Regions from separate parts of the Alteromonas sp. B31-7 genome, predicted to be linked through region 1. Evidence: predicted binding sites of a transcription regulator. Region 1 holds the regulator's gene; each other region holds the start of a gene.
What was found. The regulator FliA, encoded in region 1, starts transcription of late flagellar genes. The targets are predictions, from matches to a motif close to CTAAAGNTNNNNNNNNNNNNGCCGATA.

Region 1 (6,835 bases):
GCCTTAAAGCCTTATTGGAAAAGCAGCATGGTGGAAAAAACCAGCCTGCGACTAAAGCCAGTGCTTACAAGGATGAGGCACGGCCAGTCGGCGGAAATCCACAACACGCTAACGATATAGCCTCTCACCTTGATTTTTCTGAAGCCTTTATTGATGAAGTTGAATCTACGCCAGCCGCTGATTCTTTTCCCTCCCATCAAGCGGCAAGCATTGACGACAGCAACACGCAATCTAGCGGTGAACTGGCTCAAATTAAAGAAGAGTTGGCATCGCTGCGCAATGTGTTGCAGCACCAAGTGGCCGACTTGATGGAAGCCAAGCAGCGCCGTCAGCAGCCTGTTCATCATTATTTAATACAGCGTCTTACTGATATGGGGCTAAGTCATTCTTTAGCTTCACAATTGATTAGTTATACACCAGCTCACTATAATGAACGTGATGCTTGGGTGTATCTTCTAAACCTATTGGCTAATCGCATTAATGTCACAGGTAACGATATACTTACCCAACAAGGTGCGGTTGCGTTAGTTGGGCCAACCGGTACAGGTAAGACAACCACCGTTGCTAAACTTGCTGCTCGCTATGCGCAAAAGTACGGCGCAGATTCAGTAGCAATGATTACAATAGACACCTATCGTATTGCCGCCTTCGAGCAGTTGGCGACATACGGAAAGATTATTGGTTGTACCGTGAGAAAAGCACAAAGTAGCGAAGAATTAGCGGATTTGCTTTTCCAATTACGCCACAAGCGACTAGTCTTAATTGACACCGCCGGTTTTAGTCAGCGAGATAGCCGATTAATTAAGCAAATTCAGCAATTTGAAAACGGTCAAATGCAGCCGGTGAAAAAATACTTAGTGGCGCAAGCGAATACGCAATACCCTGCTTTACAGCGTATTATTGAAGCGTACGATGGCATTGAGTTAAATGGGTGTATCTTCACGAAGCTAGATGAGTGCTACTCTTTAGGGGAAGTGCTTAGTGCTGCGGTAGAGTATCAGCTTCCAGTAAGCTATGTTACCGATGGACAGAAAGTACCAGAAGATATTAAGGTTGCTGAAGCAAAATCTTTAGTATCTGCTGCGGCAAAGCTTTATAAAAAGTATGGTTTGAATCATACTAGTAGCAATAATGTGATCAGAACAGCACGAGCAGTATGATTGACGATCAAGCGAGTAGCTTACGAAAAATGAAGCAATCACGGTTAATCAAGGTTATCGCAGTCACCGGTGGTAAAGGTGGCGTCGGTAAAACAAATATAACGCTTAACACCGCTATTGCGATGGCAAAGCAAGGAAAGCGTGTCATGGTATTGGATGCAGACTTAGGTTTGGCCAATGTTGATGTCATGCTTGGGCTTAGGGTAGAAAAGAACTTATCCCATGTGCTGTCTGGCGAATGCACCTTAGATGAGGTGTTAGTCACTGGACCACACGGCATAAAGATTGCGCCAGCCACTTCAGGTACGCAGTCTATGGCTGAGTTGTCTCCTACTGAACATGCCGGGTTAATCCGCGCGTTCAGTGAGTTACGCTCGCAAATTGATGTGCTTATTGTCGATACCGCCGCCGGTATTTCAGATATGGTGCTCAGCTTTTCAAAAGCCTCACAAGACATCATGGTGGTAGTTTGTGATGAACCAACATCACTGACCGACGCTTACGCGCTGATAAAAATACTCAACAGAGAGCACGGTGTGTTTCGCTTTAAAATTGTGGCAAACATGGTGCGTGACGTGCGCGAAGGGCAAGAGTTATTTAGTAAGTTATCAAAAGTAACCGGGCGCTTTCTTGATGTTGCCTTAGAATTAGTGGCGACAGTTCCCTTTGATGAGAACATCCGTAAAGCGGTGAGAAAGCAAACTTCTATTGTAGATGCGTACCCAAGCTCGCCCGCAGCGGTAGCGATTGGTCAGTTGGCGAATAAAGCATTGTCATGGCCTATTCCCGCGCAACCAGGTGGCCATTTAGAGTTCTTTATAGAGCAGTTGGTGTCGGATAAAGCAGTAGGAAATCAGCGTTGAATAGCAAGGCAGCCGCTTATCAACAACAAACAGATAGGTCGCAACTCGTAGAGCGTCACGCTCCACTAGTAAAACGAATAGCCCATCACTTGATGGCCCGGCTCCCTGCCAGCGTGTTGGTAGATGATCTTATCCAGTCGGGAATGATTGGCTTATTAGAAGCAGCACGAAATTTCGATGGCTCGAAAGGCGCAAGTTTTGAGACATTTGCCGGTATTCGTATTCGCGGCGCCATGCTAGATGAAATACGCAAGGGTGATTGGACACCACGTTCGGTACATAAAAATGGTCGTGCCATCACCGAGGCCATTTCATTAGTCGAAAGTGAAACAGGCAGAGACGCGCGGGATGTAGATATTGCTGCTAAGCTAAATGTCAGCATGCAAGACTATCATCAAATGCTGAATGAAGTGAATGCAGGCAAGTTGGTAGGCATTGAGGATTTAGGTGTTTCGGAAGATGTGATTTCTACCGAGCAAAATCGTGGTTCCGACGCGCCCCTAGAGGATTTGATGCAAGGTGCGTTTCAAAAAGCGTTAGCGCATGCGATTACTACCTTGCCAGAGCGAGAAGCGATAGTGCTGTCTTTATACTATGATGAAGAACTGAACCTCAGAGAAATAGGTGAAGTTCTTGATGTGAGTGAGTCAAGAGTCAGTCAAATTCACAGTCAGGCCATGTTAAAACTCAAATCACGAATGAAGTCGTGGCAAGCTGACGAAGAATAGATATTAATAACAATTAACCCCTCAGCGGAGGCTATTTTGGATAAAAGTATGAAAATTCTTGTGGTTGATGATTTTTCTACCATGAGACGTATCATAAAAAACCTGCTTAAAGATTTGGGTTTCTCCAATATCCAGGAAGCGGATGACGGCAGTACCGCCTTACCTATGCTACAGCAAGGCGATTTCGATTTTGTAGTAACCGATTGGAACATGCCAGGCATGCAAGGCATCGATCTGTTACGCGCAATTCGCGCTGACGATAAGCTTAAGCATTTGCCTGTGTTAATGGTAACAGCAGAAGCGAAAAAAGAGCAGATTGTTGCGGCAGCGCAAGCCGGTGTAAACGGTTACGTTGTTAAGCCATTCACTGCTGCTACGTTAAAAGAGAAGCTCGATAAAATTTTCGAACGTTTAGGTTGATCCAGACGCTCACCAGAGATATGAGGTTTACTGGATGTCAACACAAGTAAATGTTCCTATTACCCTTGAAGAAGCCAAACAATTGGTTGCCTATTTGGAAGAGGGTGATTCTGCTTCAGCTAATGCCATCTTAGAAGCGGCGTCAATGAAAGAGTCTATTGAGCTCTTCGCCGAGGTTGGAAAATTGACGCGCCAACTTCACGACGCGTTAAACAACTTCCAAATTGATGATCGCATCAAAAACTTGGCCAATGATGATATTCCCGATGCGCAATCGCGTCTTACCTATGTCATTGAAGAAACAGAAAAAGCCGCAAATACCACTATGGATGCCGTTGAGGCCAGCATGCCAATTGCTGAACTATTAAGTTCACGCATAAGCAGCGTGATGCCAGAGTGGAAAAAACTAATGAGCCGTCAAATTGAACTAGGCGAATTCAAAGCTTTATGTGCAGATTTAGACGAATTGTTGGAAGACGGCGCTGAACAATCAGCTAAACTTACACAGTTACTGACCGAAGTGTTAATGGCACAAGGTTATCAGGACCTGACCGGGCAAGTGATTCGCCGGGTTATAGATTTGGTTAAGGAAGTTGAAGATAGCTTAGTAAACATGCTTACTATGTTTGGTGAGCCTGAGACATCTGAACAGACGAAAACACCGGTCGAAACGGTCAAGAAGATCGATGGTGTAGAGGCGGAAGGCCCCATTATCGATGCCGACACGCGAGATGACGTTGTGTCTGGCCAAGATGATGTTGATGACCTTTTGTCTAGCTTAGGTTTTTAGGGGAGCGGGCGCATGTCGTTTGATGTTGACGAGGATATATTACAGGACTTTCTGGTTGAGGCCGGGGAGATACTTGAACAATTACAAGAACAGCTCGTTGATCTTGAAAACAATCCAGAGGATGCAGATTTATTAAATGCAATCTTTCGGGGTTACCATACTGTCAAAGGTGGAGCAGGATTTTTATCACTCACTGAGTTGGTTGAAATTTGCCACGGCGCAGAAAATGTTTTTGACGTCATGCGCAACGGTCAAAGAACCTTAACACCAGAGCTTATGGACATCATATTACAAGCCACCGATGTGGTTGTAGAGATGTTCGAAAATGTAAAATCGCGCGAGCCTCTTGTACCCGCAGACGCGAAGTTAGTCGATACACTGCATAAGTTAAGTCATCCTGAAACGCCAGGGGAGAATATCTTCGGTGACGATGACGCGCCTGCCCCGCCCGCGCCGAGTAGTGAGGCACCAGAAGAAGAGTTTGCCATTGAAGAGCCAGCGGCTCAGGAAGCTGCATCTGACGGTGGTATTGACGATATAAGCGAAGACGAATTTGAAGCACTTCTTGATGAGCTTCACGGCTCTAGTGCACCTGGCGCAGCGTCCAAAGCGGCACCAGCACCTGCAGCGCCAACGCCTCCAGCCGGGGGGGATGATATTACAGACGATGAATTTGAAGCACTGCTCGATGAGCTTCATGGAAAAGGTCAATTCAGTAGTGAAGAGGCAGCCGAGCCGGCAAAACCCGCAGCGCAACAACCTACTGCACCAGCAGGTTCAGACGACGAAATATCTGATGATGAGTTTGAAGCACTGCTAGATCAACTTCATGGCTCAGGACAAGGGCCATCGAAGAAAGAGGAAGCTCCCTCTAAACCGGCCCCAGCGCCTGTGGACGAGAAGGCGACTCAAGCGGTACAAAAGGCGAAGCAACAGCAAGCGGCTGCATCTGCACCGAAAGCCGCGCCAGCGCCCAAAGCGCCGGCAGCTAAGGCTCCAGCAGCGAAAGAAGCCGCTAAGAAAGACGATAAAAAAGCCGCGCAAGCTCCGCCGCAAGCAGAGACAACGGTTCGGGTTGACACCAAACGCCTTGATCAAATCATGAATATGGTGGGTGAACTGGTATTGGTGCGTAACCGATTGCTAAGTCTTGGTATTAATACCAATGACGAAAGCATGACAAAGGCCATCGCCAATCTCGACGTGGTTACCGGTGACTTGCAAGGTGCGGTGATGAAAACGCGCATGCAGCCCATCAAGAAAGTGTTTGGGCGTTTCCCTCGCGTTGTACGAGATTTGGCGCGAAGTCTGAAAAAAGAAATTACGCTGCAACTAGAAGGTGAAGAGACCGATTTAGATAAGAACTTAGTAGAAGCATTGGCTGATCCATTGGTTCACTTAGTTCGAAATTCGGTAGACCATGGTGTCGAAATGCCAGATGACCGTGCTGCGGCTGGTAAGCCTCGCATGGGAACAGTCAAATTGTCGGCGTCTCAAGAAGGGGACCATATCCTACTGACTATCGAAGATGATGGTAAGGGAATGGATCCTGATAAGCTAAAAGACATTGCGATAAGTCGTGGTGTACTCGACGCCGATGCCGCAGCGAGAATGTCTGACGTTGAAGCGTTTAACTTAATATTTGCGCCAGGCTTCTCCACGAAAACAGAAATCAGTGACATTTCTGGGCGTGGTGTAGGCATGGACGTAGTGAAAACCAAGATTAATCAACTGAATGGTACGGTTAACATCGACTCACAGTTGGGCAAAGGTACGCGCCTTGATATCAAGGTTCCGTTAACCTTAGCTATCCTGCCCACACTGATGATTGTCGTTGGCAAGCAAACCTTTGCTTTACCCTTAGGCGCGGTTAACGAAATCATTAATATGGACATCAAAAAGACCAATACCGTTGATGGCCAGTTAACAATGATTGTGCGCTCTAAAGCGATACCGTTGTTCTTCTTGGGTGAATGGTTAATTCGTGGCCCTAAAAATATTCATAAAGAAAAAGGTCACGTTGTCGTCGTTCAAATAGGCACGCAGCAAGTTGGTTTTGTAGTAGATGCATTGATTGGACAGGAAGAAGTCGTCATTAAACCGCTAGATGCCTTGTTACAGGGAACGCCTGGCATGGCTGGCGCTACAATCACTTCTGATGGCGGTATCGCCCTCATCCTAGACATTCCAAGTTTACTTAAACGGTACGCGCGTAAACCTTTAAAGTAGAACGACGAAACAAATAGGAAATATACATCCATGGTCTTTAAAGTCCTGGTGGTGGACGATTCGTCTTTTTATCGTCGTCGGGTTCGCGAGATACTTGACGATGATAGAGAGCTAGAAGTTGTTGGCGAAGCCAAGAATGGTCGAGAAGCCCTAGAGAAAATTGACGCGTTAGCGCCAGATGTTGTGACAATGGACGTAGAAATGCCCGTGATGGACGGGATTTCTGCCGTTAAAGCAATTATGGCTAAGCGACCACTGCCTATTTTGATGTTTTCATCTCTTACACATCATGGCGCGCAGGCGACCTTAGACGCACTTGAAGCAGGTGCTTTAGACTTTCTTCCTAAAAAGTTTGAAGATATCGCTAAGGATAGAAAAGACGCAGCTCGCATGTTATGTACTAAGGTGCGGTTAATTGCACGGCGAAGTGGGGGCTTAAGTCGGCCTTTACTCAAGCGGATAGAAACTTGCAAGCTGCCCGCCAATGCACCTAGGCAACCCTTTTTAAAATCGTCCAGTTTATTGTCGGGTAGAAAAGAGGCTGTCACTCAGCCCACAGTATCGTCGGTACAGGCGTCAGGTAAAAAGTACCAGTGTCTTGCTATAGGTGCCTCTACAGGCGGACCCGTAGCGCTTCAGAAAGTA
Region 2 (6,835 bases), 2.0 Mb from region 1:
CCTAGGGTTACCTTGTTACGACTTCACCCCAGTCATGAAACACAAAGTGGTAATCGTCCTCCCGAAGGTTAGACTAACTACTTCTTTTGCATCCCACTCCCATGGTGTGACGGGCGGTGTGTACAAGGCCCGGGAACGTATTCACCGCAGTATTCTGACCTGCGATTACTAGCGATTCCGACTTCATGGAGTCGAGTTGCAGACTCCAATCCGGACTACGACATTCTTTAAGGGGTCCGCTCCACATCACTGTCTCGCTTCCCTCTGTAAATGCCATTGTAGCACGTGTGTAGCCCTACACGTAAGGGCCATGATGACTTGACGTCGTCCCCACCTTCCTCCGGTTTGTCACCGGCAGTCTCCTTAGAGTGCCCAACTTAAGGCTGGCAACTAAGGACAAGGGTTGCGCTCGTTGCGGGACTTAACCCAACATCTCACGACACGAGCTGACGACAGCCATGCAGCACCTGTGTCTGAGTTCCCAAAGGCACCAATCTATCTCTAGAAAGTTCTCAGCATGTCAAGTGTAGGTAAGGTTCTTCGCGTTGCATCGAATTAAACCACATGCTCCACCGCTTGTGCGGGCCCCCGTCAATTCATTTGAGTTTTAACCTTGCGGCCGTACTCCCCAGGCGGTCTACTTAGCGCGTTAGCTTCGCTACTCACGACTTAAAGTCACAAACAGCTAGTAGACAGCGTTTACGGTGTGGACTACCAGGGTATCTAATCCTGTTCGCTACCCACACTTTCGCACATGAGCGTCAGTCTTTGGCCAGGGAGTCGCCTTCGCCACTGATGTTCCTCCAGATATCTACGCATTTCACCGCTACACCTGGAATTCCACTCCCCTCTCCAAGACTCTAGTCTGCCAGTTCTAAATGACTATCCCAGGTTGAGCCCGGGGCTTTCACATCTAGCTTAACAAACCGCCTGCGTGCGCTTTACGCCCAGTAATTCCGATTAACGCTCGCACCCTCCGTATTACCGCGGCTGCTGGCACGGAGTTAGCCGGTGCTTCTTCTGTTGTTAACGTCACGGCTAGCAGGTATTAACTACTAACTTTTCCTCACAACTGAAAGTGCTTTACAACCCGAAGGCCTTCTTCACACACGCGGCATGGCTGCATCAGGGTTTCCCCCATTGTGCAATATTCCCCACTGCTGCCTCCCGTAGGAGTCTGGACCGTGTCTCAGTTCCAGTGTGGCTGATCTTCCTCTCAGAACAGCTAGAGATCGTTGCCTTGGTAAGCCATTACCTTACCAACTAGCTAATCTCACTTGGGCCTCTCTTTGCGCCGGAGCTAAAAGCCCCGTTTGGTCCGTAGACATTATGCGGTATTAGCAGTCGTTTCCAACTGTTATCCCCCTCGCAAAGGCAAGTTCCCAAGCATTACTCACCCGTCCGCCACTCGTCATCTTCTAGCAAGCTAGAAATGTTACCGTTCGACTTGCATGTGTTAGGCCTGCCGCCAGCGTTCAATCTGAGCCATGATCAAACTCTTCAATTAAATATATCGAAATATGAATCGTCGTTGTGACACTCTTAACGAGTGCCCACACAGATTGTCTTGTCTAAATTGTTAAAGAACGTTGCGACTTCGTCGCAATTCACTAGAAGCTATTGCTTCTTAGTGGCTCACCCTGTTCGAGTGAGGTGCGCATTTTACATCGCTTATTTTCGATGTCAACCTTGTTTTTAAACTTTTTAATTGCTTGAAAACTTGGTTTCGCACTTGATTCTTCGATTGCTTCGTTTTGCTTGAAGCCCCCTCAGAACGTGGAGCGCATTATAGATAGCTAGACATAAAGATCAATACTTAAATGAGATTTTTTTGCTTTTTAGATCATTTACGCACTCAAACGTCTATTTTTACAGCATTCCTTACCTTTCCATACGCCTTTAGACTACTTTTTTCACATTCTGTTGTTCAAATTGTTACAAATGAGTAAACTATGACCAGCCTCCAATATGATAATAAACACTAGAAAGGTAGGTATATGAAAGTAGGCTTTATTCAATGCACTGTAATTAGTGCAATTTTTGCAATAGCAGGTTATTTGTTATTTTCTTCTGCTAGTTTTAATACTCACATTCCACTTACGGTGTCAGGCTCTCTGTTACTCAGTGGAATACTTACTCCTTGGCTGGCGTCGCTTCTTAACTCTACGCCCTCTTCTTCATCGGAATCTTCTAATAGTGCAATCACTGAAACGTTATATGTGGGTAACTTACCCTATCGTGCCAATGAATCTGCAGTAAAAGAATACTTCGGAAGTTTTACCGATGTTCAATCTGTGCGTTTAATGAAGGATCGCAAAACAGGGAAAAGAAAAGGGTATGGGTTCATTGAGGTTCTGACTGATGACATTGAGACAGTAATCAATAAAACCAATGATTCTATTTTTCAGGAACGTACTCTTAAGGTACGACCGGCGAAAGATAAAGTTGAACATGCGTAAAATAAAAAACCTGGGCTAGCCCAGGTTTTTTTATTCTTCTGTTTGTTGCGGTACTGCGTTAAGTAACTGCTGATTAAACGAGTGGAACCGGTTAATCGCTGTCACTAAATCAGGTACTTGCACATCTTCCATTTAGTTAATGATCCCAGCGATCAATGAATTATAGTCTTCGCCTGATTCTAACGTATTTGTGGCGTTTTCAAATGCACTCATCATTTTCTCAAGATATTGAGAAATGGGGCTAACAATGCTTCCGTACTGATTTTCTACTTCACCGTTTTCACTGTAGTGCTGAATATTCTCGTAGGCCTTAACCACTTCAGCCTGTGTGGTTCGGTTAAGTTGCAATGCGTAACCGACGAGTTCCTTATCATCGAACCCCAAGGTTAGGGCTTGTTCAAATGCTTTGTCTACATCACCATTGTAAAAAGTATCAGCGAGATCCTGTGTTTGCTCCACCAAGTCAGCAATGGCGGTAAGCTCTTCTTCGTCTAGCTCCCCTTTTAAAGAAAAGCTAATTCCATTACTTTCGAAGTACTGATAACGCTCTACCTGCTGCGAAGATGAACCTTGGTTATCTTCGTTGCTGGTGTCGGCATCCTGGTTATTCTCACTCGCACTGTATAATGACGACGCACTAAATTGCTTTACGGATTCAAAACGTAGTTGAACTTCGTCACCATCTTTTGTGCGAATTAACAAACTTCCCGATTTGGCGTCGGCCATATTTAATGCATTTAGCTCGCTCGCATTCACACCGGGATTAAAGATATCTGTCTCTAACTCATTTATACCGGTATCGATCAGATCTCTGCTGCGTGTAATGCCTTCTTCAATTTCATCGTTCATAAAACCGGCAAGATCTTTTTCTGCCATCGCAAAGCCTTTACTCACCCCTTCTCGCGCTTGCGAAAATAGGTTGTTAAGCTTTTCATCATTCGCGCCACCCTCAGCTGCACCACGAATAACACCACCAACAAAATTAAGTACATTCTTTGCCACTTTTTCAAAATCGAATAGGCTCGTTTTCCCACTCTCTTCTGACGATTGACTGTCCTGTGGGCGCTTTCCATCAATGCTCACATTTTGGTTCAAAGCGCCGCTAACGACCTTTAAACCAATGGTGGTCTGAGAGCTATTCACCGTCACTGTGGCTGCCTGTTGCTTTGCAAATTCAGCGGCTTGTTGTAACCCCTCTTTCTGAAGCTGCTGCTTAATAGCATCATTGGGGTGAACAGCTGCCTTTTCATCGGCTTTTTGGTCGCCCATAAAAGCCTTAACTTGACTGACGTTCATAATTAGATCCTCACTATCCTCATTAGTGGTTATCGGCAGCAAATGCACTTTGTTTAATTTTAGTACTAAAAAACTTTCCTCACACGTGCTTTACTCGTTGCACATATAATAGAAGTCACTACAATTCGCCCACTTTGTTTTATCTGCTAATCACTAAATGGAGAGCCCAATGACAGTACCTGGCCATCAAGAATATCAAACACAACTGGATGAAAAGGTATCAAGACTAACGCAGTTGCTTTCTCCTTTTAGTGCTCCCGCTCCTAGCGTGTTCGCATCAGCTCCTGTTCATTATAGAATGCGAGCAGAGTTTCGCGTATGGCATGAAGGTGACGATCTCTATCACATCATGTTTAATCAAGAGACCAAAGAAAAATACCGCGTTGACCAATTTGCTCCCGCATCTAAAACAATCAACGACGCCATGATAGCGCTACTCGAAAAAGTAAAGCCGTCTGACGTTTTGCGCAAAAAGCTTTTTCAAATAGATTACCTTTCCGCTCTTTCTGGTGAATTAGTCATCAGTCTTTTGTATCACCGACAGCTAGACGATGCGTGGGAAGCCGAAGCCACTAAGCTACGGGAAGCGTTGCAGTTACAATTTCCCGCAGTCAATATTATTGGCCGTGCCCGTAAACAGAAAAGGGTAATAGGCGGCGATTTCGTAATAGAACGTTTACCTGTGAATAGTCATACCTTTGTCTTTAAGCATATAGAGAACAGCTTCACGCAACCAAATGCAGATGTGAACTGTAAAATGATTGAATGGGCATTAAACTGTGTGGCTCCTCTGAAAGGTGACTTATTGGAAATGTATTGTGGTGCGGGAAACTTCTCAATCCCTCTCGCGCTTCACTTTGATAATGTCATTGGAACAGAAATTGCCAAGCCTTCGGTACAAGCTGCACAGTACAACATTGAAAAAAACAACTTGGACAACGTTAAAATAGTCAGGCTTGCTGCGGAAGAATTTACTGAAGCGATGAAAGGTGAGCGTACGTTTAGCCGCCTTGAAGGGATTGACCTATCTGCCTACAACTTCACCACCGTGTTGGTCGACCCTCCAAGAGCAGGCTTAGATCTAGATTCTCTTAAAATGATCCAAGATTACGAAAATATTATCTACATCTCCTGCAACCCTGAAACCTTGGCCGAAAATTTAACCCACCTTTGCGAAACACACGATATCGCGGAATCAGCGTTATTCGACCAGTTTCCTTTTACGCATCATATTGAGGCTGGCGTGTTATTAACCAGGAAGGGGTGAATAGCGCTGATGGTGCTAATAGACTAGCAATACGCTTTATTTAAACGACTGAGTTGTTGCGCCCATTTGTACAAAACGCAACTGGGCCTTAACTCTTTCACCAATTTCTAATCGTAGTTTTGTGTCGGCCTCTAGCGCTTCGGCACCTGCACTAAATACCAGCCTAACCATGGCGTCAGCTTGTAATTGTGCAATACGGTATTCGACACCCTGCCGCTCAATAATATAATCGGTGAGCTCTTCCACGAAATGTTGAATCTCTCTAAACACCGCCAGCCGATAAGCGCTTGACGTACCGGTATGCTCCCTCAACAACAAACGAAAAACATTTTTGTTAGCGGCAATGAATTCCATAAAGGTTTCAACTGACGTGTTAATGACGCCTCCACCCGACGCAATGCGTCGCCTAGCCTGACGCATAAGCTGACGCAAAGCTAAACCCGCTTCGTCAACCAGCGTTAAACCCAGCTCATCCATATCCTTAAAATGACGATAAAATGAGGTAGGTGCAATACCTGCTTCTCTCGCCACTTCACGCAAACTAATGGCGGATAAACTGCGATTTTCATCCAACAGCGAAAATGCGGCGTGAATAATGTTTTGGCGAGTTTTTAACTTTTGTTCTTGACGACTCACGGAAGCCCCAATTAATTAGAGAGACATAGTTTAACGCAACTTAACGCCTAAGTAGAGCCGAAATTAGGCGATTAAATTGGCGAAATTTCCTTATCTAACAGGCTACTGATGAGCATTTGCTCAAATTAAGCCCCATTAACGCTTCGCGTAAACTACACTTAGAGTTTACAGATGTCAGCAGAACTTATTAGGGTTTTACTTGCCTGACATTGAATAAAACGATAAATTGGCGCACAGTTGTAAGCTGAGTTGTTAATCATGAATAAACCACCCCTTATCTTAACCAATGTATTGGTATTTCTCATTACCGGTGCAATTGCGTGCATTGGTGTACCTGTATGGATTGCACACCACGGAATTGATTGGGCAGAAATTGGTACTGCTATTTTCTTGTTCTATTTCACAGGAATGTCGATTACCGCGGGATATCACCGCCTTTGGTCTCACAAAACCTATGATGCAAATATTGTTGTTAGAATAATATTAGCAATCGGGGGCGCTATGGCGCTTGAAAATAGTATCTTGCATTGGTCTTCCGATCACCGCGTGCATCATCGTCATGTGGATGACAATGATAATGACCCTTATTCAGCGAAAAAAGGCCTATGGTTTGCACATATAGGTTGGATGCTTCGCGAATATCAAGCCAAACGTTACGACGATTATGGTAACTGTAAAGACTTGCAAAAAGACAAAGTCGTGATGTGGCAGCACAATTATTATTTGCCTATTGTATTAGCCGCAAACTTCGGCATAACCGCCTTATTAGGTTGGTTAAACGGTGATGTATTGGGCATGGTACTTATTGCAGGTGTACTTCGATTAGTATTAGTGCATCACGTGACTTTCTTTATCAACTCCCTTGCGCATTTCTGGGGAAGTCAGCCGTATACGGATAAAAATTCAGCCCGTGATAACGGCGTTTTAGCGTTCTTCACCTTTGGTGAGGGTTATCACAACTATCATCACATTTTTGAGTACGATTACCGAAACGGTATTCGTTGGTATCAATTCGATCCTACAAAGTGGTTAATTAGAGGACTTTCTTACTTAGGGCTTACCCATAATTTACGTAAGGTGCCTGAAGAAAGAATAGAAAAAGCACGGGCTGCAATGCAATTGCAACGAGCCAGTGAAAAAGCCTCTCTATTACCAAATGCTGAAGAGGTAATGCATA
Region 3 (6,835 bases), 310 kb from region 1:
CAATAAAGAATATGAGTACACACTTGCCTTTGTTGGCTACGGTGATGAAAGCCACGCCACCGTGCTTGAGCTAACTTACAATTGGGGCGAAAACACGTACGACAAGGGCAATGCCTATGGCCATATTGCCATTGAAGTGGAAGATATTTACGGGTTTTGTGGTGAATTGGAAAACCAGGGCGCTGAGGTTTATCGCAAGCCTGGGCCAGTAAAAGGCGGGCAAACCATCATTGCATTTGTACGTGACCCAGATGGCTACGCCATTGAACTGATCCAAGCCAAATAATCAACAAGGATATTGACCATGAGCTTAACCCGTTACATATTCATTGGCTGCTCAGCGCTAGTGAGTTCTCTAAGTGTTGCAGAGCCTTTCGACATCATTGCCCACAGAGGTGCCTCGGGGTTCTTACCTGAACATACATTGGAAGCGGCCACTTTAGCCTTCGCTCAGCGCCCTGACTTTATAGAGCAAGACGTCGTTATAACAAAAGACGGTGTGCCCGTAGTGCTGCACGACATACACCTTGAAACCGTGACAAATGTAGAAGACGTCTACAGTGATAGAGCACGAGACGATGGTCGCTTCTATGCGCTAGATTTCACTTTAGCGGAATTGAAACGCTTACGGGTTCATGAAAGACAAAATACCGATGGCTCGCCAGTTTTTCCAAACCGTTATCAGGGAACACAGGCCCATTTCACTATTGCCACATTAGCTGAACATATTGAGTTAATCTCGCAATTGAACCGCCAATTCGACACTGATATTGGTATTTACCCTGAAATCAAATCACCCGCATGGCACCGTGAGCAAGGCGTGGATATCAGCAAAATTGTGCTGGCTACATTAGGTGATTACGGCATGACAGATAAAAACGCTAACAGTTATCTTCAGTGCTTTGATTTTGCAGAAGTGAAACGATTACGTGATGAATTGGGTTACCAAGGCAATTTAGTCATGTTGATTGCCGATAATAGTTGGGGAGAATCTGCGACCGACTACACCTACCTTCGTACAGAAGCAGGCATGGCTGAAGTATCTAAATACGCGGATGGAATTGGGCCATGGCTCGGCCAACTTCTTAACACAGAAGCGCTAAAAGCAGGAAAAGTGGAAGCGCAGCCCTGGCTAGCCTTCGCGCAACAAAACAAGCTTATTATTCACCCTTACACCTTCAGGAAGGATGCTCTACCGCCTGGTTTCACCAGCGAGCAATTGCTTACTACGTTAAAAGATATTCTGGCGGTAGATGGTGTATTCACAGACCAGGTTCCCACGGTGAAAACCTGGCGAGAAAAGTCGAACTAACCCTTAGATAATCTTACTACCACGCGCCTGTTCTGCGCCCGAGCATCCCGGGTGTCGTTCGGCGCGATATGACGTTTTTCACCATGGCCAGTAAGCTGAATTCTGTCTTCAGGCACGCCAAGGGTTGTTAGGTAGGATTTTACTTCATTGGCGCGTCTAATCGACAATTGTTCGTTGTTCCAGCGCCCGCCATAACTGTCTGTGTAACCATCTAAAAGCACCAGTTCAAGTTCGCTGTCTTCTTTCAAATATTCACCTATCATGGTTAATCGCTTTTGCGAGTACTTTGATAGCTCAGTACTATTTTTTTGATAAGACAATACAGTGTACGCAATATCATCAAAATTATAGGGCAGCAGGTTTGATACACACTGCACAAATTCGTTGTAAACATGCGCAAAATTACTTGCGTTCAACGCCACGCTCACTTTGTCGTTTTTGTTGTACCAGTCGTTGTAGTAAATGGTGGGCCAAAATCCCTTTTCGAGTTCTGACAACATTGTCCAAGCAGCGTCTTGCGGTAAGTCACCGTTATATTGTTTACGAATTGTCATGTCTGCAATGGTTTTTGGTGCTACACCAGGCATCCACCGTGGCGGAACCGAATACACAGCGGCAACGTCAAAATGGTTGGGCAGCAAATGCATGTCTAACTCAAATTCCATATTGAGTTGTTTTGACGCGACGCTGGTAAACATTGCAGCTCCATACCCTGGTAATTCATGATTGAGGGTACACTGTAAACGAGAGGCGTCCGCGACTTCCCACGACGATGTTTCCACGGTAGCGGCATATTGGCGCATAGCCGCACTGACCGAAGTCGTCGCTACCAAGCAGAAGAGAAATAAGTATTTAAGTTTCACAGCCACACCTACTTAACAAGAATATAAAACCAAACGCAGGCCGTTAAAAGACAACGTCTAGAGAATATATCGCCCCAAGTGTAGAAAAGTTTAGCTCGATATACCATCAATTATACATCTGAACCGAAACGAATGCGAAACATCGCTGGATACACACTTATTTAATTGACATAATCCCTCACCTGCATAAGGGTACACTTAGCAAATTAGTGTATGTTCGTCATCGTCTAACATCAGTAAAAGAGCGTTTATGTCTGAGTCTTCACATGCTTTATCTCACCGTTTCAGAGGTTATTTCCCCGTGGTTATCGATGTCGAAACCGCAGGATTTAACGCAAACACAGACGCTTTATTAGAAATTGCAGCGGTAACAGTGAAAATGGATGAACAGGGTATTCTGCATCCTGATCTTACCTTTCACTATCATATTGACCCCTTTGAAGGTGCCAATTTAGAACCTGCTGCTCTCGAGTTTAACGGTATTGACCCAACTTGCGCATTGCGTGGCGCCATAGAAGAAAGCGCCGCCATGAAAGAATTATGTAAAGGCATACGCAAAGCGCAAAAAGACGCTAATTGCCAACGCTCAGTCATTGTGGCGCACAACGCCACCTTTGATCAGAGCTTTGTCAATGCCGCAATAGCAAGGTGTAATATAAAGCGCACGCCTTTTCACCCTTTTGTCTCCTTTGATACCACTAGCTTAGCTGGGTTGTCATTAGGCCAAACCGTGCTGGTGAAGGCTTGCCGTGCTGCGGGTATTCATTTCGATCAGAAAGAAGCGCATAGTGCATTATATGATGCTCAAAAAACGACGGAACTATTTTGCTACATGGTCAACCGCTACAAAGCATTAGGGGGCTGGCCCCTCACCGAAGCTTCCTGAATTTATCCTGATGAACAAGGCGCCTTTCGGCGCCTTTTTTATTGGTTGCTCGGTTTTTAGGAAAATGATGGTTTGGGGAAAATTCATGCAAAATCTTCGATGAGTGACTTGCTTTAACAATGAATAGCAATTATTATCATTTACAGACTTATTTGGAGTACGATGAATGTTTGTATGTATGTGCTACGGTGTGACCGATAAAACTATCCGCGCTGCTGTACAAGATCAAGGTGTGGGTAACATGCGTGAGTTGCGTGCGCAATTAGAATTAGGCTCACAGTGCGGCAAGTGTATACAAATGGCACAACAAATCATCGACCAGACCATTGTTGATGACTCGCTATTTAAAAACGTCGGCTAGTAATCAACGGTTGCCAATGCCGACTTACACGTCACCTGCCCTAGCATGGCATCATCACCACCCCAGAAAGCTTTCCTCTAAACATTCTGACCCACTTCCGCCTCGGTTATTTAATTAATTAAACGTATGTTCAAAGCCTAAATAATAAAACGCGCCGTTAATTCCGCCTGGAGATGTGGGCGGGTACAAGGCACCAACTTCACCTTTGAAGGGATTTTCTTCAGGGGTATTATCAAACAGGTTTTGCGCCCCCAAGGTGACTCTCATTGTTGGCGAATAGTACCAAGCCACTTGCGCATCAAATGTAAGGGTATCACTGCCGTAGATATCCATTCCCGCAGACGCATCTAAATGGTCTTCGTAGAAATCACTGAAATAATTCATTCGCCATATAAAATTAAGCCTGCCCTGACTTTGCTCTAGGGTAACGCTACCTCGGTGGGCTGGCAGGTTGTCTTCTAGCATACGAATACGCTGTGATGTGAGGTTAGGCCGCAACTGCATAACGCCGTCGACTAAGGTGGGGTATAGGGTCACTCGTTCAACTTGGGTATCTGTCCAGTTATAGGCAAGGATAAGTTTATTTTGCCAATCCCATAGGTTTTCTTCGTAATGTAAGACGAAGTCTATGCCTTGTGTGCGCGTACCAAAATCGTTCGTGAAGTATTTGGCCGCATTGTAATTAACTGCATCTTCTCTGCCTAACGCCGTTAAGGCGTCAATATCTTCTTGGGTAAGCGGAATCGCTGAGGTTGTGCTGATACGGTCGCTTAAACGTATTGTAAAATAATCCAGCGTGGCGAAGATATTTGCATTTAGCTGCATAACAGCGCCAAAGCTATAGTTCACCGACTCTTCAGGTTGCAGTGCACTAGCACCTAATTGTTGAGATATAAGGTCGGTGGGCGGCAACGTTGCCTGGTCTTCTAAGCCATTTGCAGCATAGGCGGTGGTCACGTTTATTACATTGCTTTGGCCTACCGTGGGCGCTTTAAAGCCTGTATTGATAGAGCCTCGAACGGCGGTGTAATCATTAAATTGATAGCGAGTACTCAACTTACCATCAAATGTGGATCCAAAGTCAGTAAAGTGCTCTACCCGTAACGCTAGTGCCAACTGCCAGGGATCGGTCACGAACAATTCCACATCCGAATATAATGCCCAGTTACTTCTACTCCAATGTCCTGCGGATTGAGGCTGATAACCTGGAAATCCATTCGAGCCGATTGAAAAGCCTTGGGATAACCCCGTATTTGGATCGTAGGCCAAAGGGCCGGCCTCAAACGACGCTTCATCACCGGCATGCTGAAAGTAGGTTTCTCTGCGCCACTCAGCCCCTAACGCTAAACTAACAGGCTCCGCCAACGGCGTGTCTATCAACTTAGTTAAGTCGAAATTAAACGTTCGCTCTATTTGACTCACAGAACCTGGCGAAAACGTCAGAGGCGTATCAGGCCCAAGCGAAGGGTTCACTGTGCCCGACAGCGTATAAGCAATATCCGAGTAGCCTAAGCTCCCGCTCACGTCTAGCGCCCAGCCATTGTTAAGGTCAATGCGCAAGCCGGAGGTCAGTGACGCATCGGTGATCGTGCCCCCAAATTGTGGCGTGAACCCGCCGGGAAACCACTCGTTAAAGGCAAAGCAATTTGCGCCAACCTCGGTACTATTATCGGCAATTTGCTGATAAAGCGGATTGTCCAACACATTTGCGCTATCCAACACGATGGTGGGGCACGCTATTCCCTGCCCTACGCCATCTAAGTCGCCCACCAACAGCGTTCGCACGCCTGAAACATCGTCGGTTTGGCTGAATACGCCCTCTCGAGTTTGTGGGTTGCGATAATAAAAACCACCCGCTATATCACGATGGGCGTAAGTAGAAAATGTATAACCTTCAACGTGATCTGAAAAACGCCAACCGGTATTTATCGACATTTTCACGTCTTCATTCACATCAAGCGCACCCCACACCTGGGCAGGGTTAGCTATTGCAGTATTTCCCATATCAATGAGTTCGGCTGCGTCGTCGCGCTGCACTGAACGGGAGGTCCCTTCTTGCTGGCGATATTCAACCGTGGCATTAAGAAACCCGTGATTTCCTAAAGCAAACCCTTGATTAGCTTGCAGCTGGAATAGCGCTCCATCTCCCTCAGAATATACCCCTGTTTTTAAGGCTACACTGCCACCTGAAGGGCTATCTTTAAGCGCAAAATTGATGACCCCTGCGATGGCGTCTGACCCGTACTGCGCCGAGGCGCCGTCTCTCAAAACTTCAACTTGTTTAAGCGCATAAGCTGGAATGACAGAAATATCTGGCCCTTGAGCTCCGTCAGACAATCCGCCACCAAGAAAGGTGATAACCGCCGATCTGTGCCTACGCTTACCATTTACCAGTAGTAGCGTGTGATCAGATGCCATACCGCGTAAATTCGCTGGCCTCACGAGGCTTGTTGCATCATTAATGGGTTGGTCGTTAACGCTTAGGGAAGGCACCATACTACTTAGCATAGAGAGTACATCGGAGTTACCCTGTGCAGCCAAGGCATCAGATCCAATAATATCCAATGGCACCGGTGAATCTACCACGCTTCTTGGCGTGCTTCGTGTGCCCACAACGGCAATCCGCTCTAGCTGATGTTCTCCATCGTCTTGCTTGTTCTTGGCCACTTCTCTGCCGTCCTGCGCCTTCACTTCCAACGCCGCTCTGGAACGTATACTTATTTCACCGGCTGCGCTGGTAACTACCGCAAGCGGCGTGCCTTCTAGTAGCAACACTAAGGCTTCATTAAGGGTAAAAGAGCCTGACAACGCATTGGCCTTGACTCGTTTGGCAATGTCGAAAGGAAATAACAAAGTGGTATTCGCTTGCTTAGCAAGTTCTGTTAACGCCGCATCGGCATCCTGTGCAGGAATAGAAAAGGTAATTGGGCCATCGGGTGTTGTGTTTTGCTGCGCTGAGCTAGATGTAATGCTCAAGCGGGCGCCCTTTAAAATCAATAAAGGTTGGGCAGACGCTGACGTGAAACCCAATCCCACGAGTAAAATTCCTGTGACTAGGCGATATATCTTTGTCTGTCTCATCATCGAGCCCAGGGTTGGTAGAAAGTCATTTAAGCGCAAGTGGCGATGGCCCTTTCTCGACACCGGTGCAACTTAACTTGAAGCCACAGAAAGCTGTATGCTGGTTTCGGTTATTTTTTCGTATTCTATATTAAAGCTGTTTTTAAGCGCCCCTAATAGGCCTTCTATGTCACCGACTTTAAAGTAGCCTGCAACACGCCGACGCTTTAGTCCCTCGTCGCTAATAGAAAAGCGTACAGGTGTGTAACGGCCTATTTCTTCTAACACAGACTCAAGAGGTTCACCTTTAAACACTATCATGCCTTTTTGCCATGCTAAATCGTCATCAATGT

Region 2: IUA53_RS03415 (DUF5610 domain-containing protein) is a predicted target of FliA. The motif match lies at 3,786-3,812, and genes of this name have one in related genera.
Region 3: IUA53_RS13365 (flagellar protein MotY) is a predicted target of FliA. The motif match lies at 2,243-2,269, and genes of this name have one in related genera.

The regions. Positions count from the first base shown of each region.
Region 1 covers NZ_CP065233.1:3,397,435-3,404,269, reverse strand. Annotated here, with positions in the region: gene flhF (flagellar biosynthesis protein FlhF) at 1-1,160, shown strand, start outside; gene IUA53_RS14770 (MinD/ParA family ATP-binding protein) at 1,157-2,023, shown strand; gene IUA53_RS14765 (RNA polymerase sigma factor FliA) at 2,020-2,751, shown strand; gene cheY (chemotaxis response regulator CheY) at 2,788-3,171, shown strand; gene IUA53_RS14755 (protein phosphatase CheZ) at 3,206-3,961, shown strand; gene IUA53_RS14750 (chemotaxis protein CheA) at 3,974-6,190, shown strand; gene IUA53_RS14745 (protein-glutamate methylesterase/protein-glutamine glutaminase) at 6,221-6,835, shown strand, end outside.
Region 2 covers NZ_CP065233.1:785,645-792,479, reverse strand. Annotated here, with positions in the region: rRNA gene IUA53_RS03425 (16S ribosomal RNA) at 1-1,507, opposite strand, end outside; gene IUA53_RS03420 (RNA recognition motif domain-containing protein) at 1,998-2,459, shown strand; gene IUA53_RS03415 (DUF5610 domain-containing protein) at 2,592-3,755, opposite strand; gene trmA (tRNA (uridine(54)-C5)-methyltransferase TrmA) at 3,925-5,022, shown strand; gene fabR (HTH-type transcriptional repressor FabR) at 5,059-5,658, opposite strand; gene IUA53_RS03400 (acyl-CoA desaturase) at 5,917-6,835, shown strand, end outside.
Region 3 covers NZ_CP065233.1:3,086,177-3,093,011, forward strand. Annotated here, with positions in the region: gene gloA (lactoylglutathione lyase) at 1-286, shown strand, start outside; gene glpQ (glycerophosphodiester phosphodiesterase) at 305-1,312, shown strand; gene IUA53_RS13365 (flagellar protein MotY) at 1,309-2,181, opposite strand; gene rnt (ribonuclease T) at 2,426-3,061, shown strand; gene IUA53_RS13375 (bacterioferritin-associated ferredoxin) at 3,228-3,422, shown strand; gene IUA53_RS13380 (TonB-dependent receptor) at 3,537-6,398, opposite strand; gene IUA53_RS13385 (FecR family protein) at 6,576-6,835, opposite strand, start outside.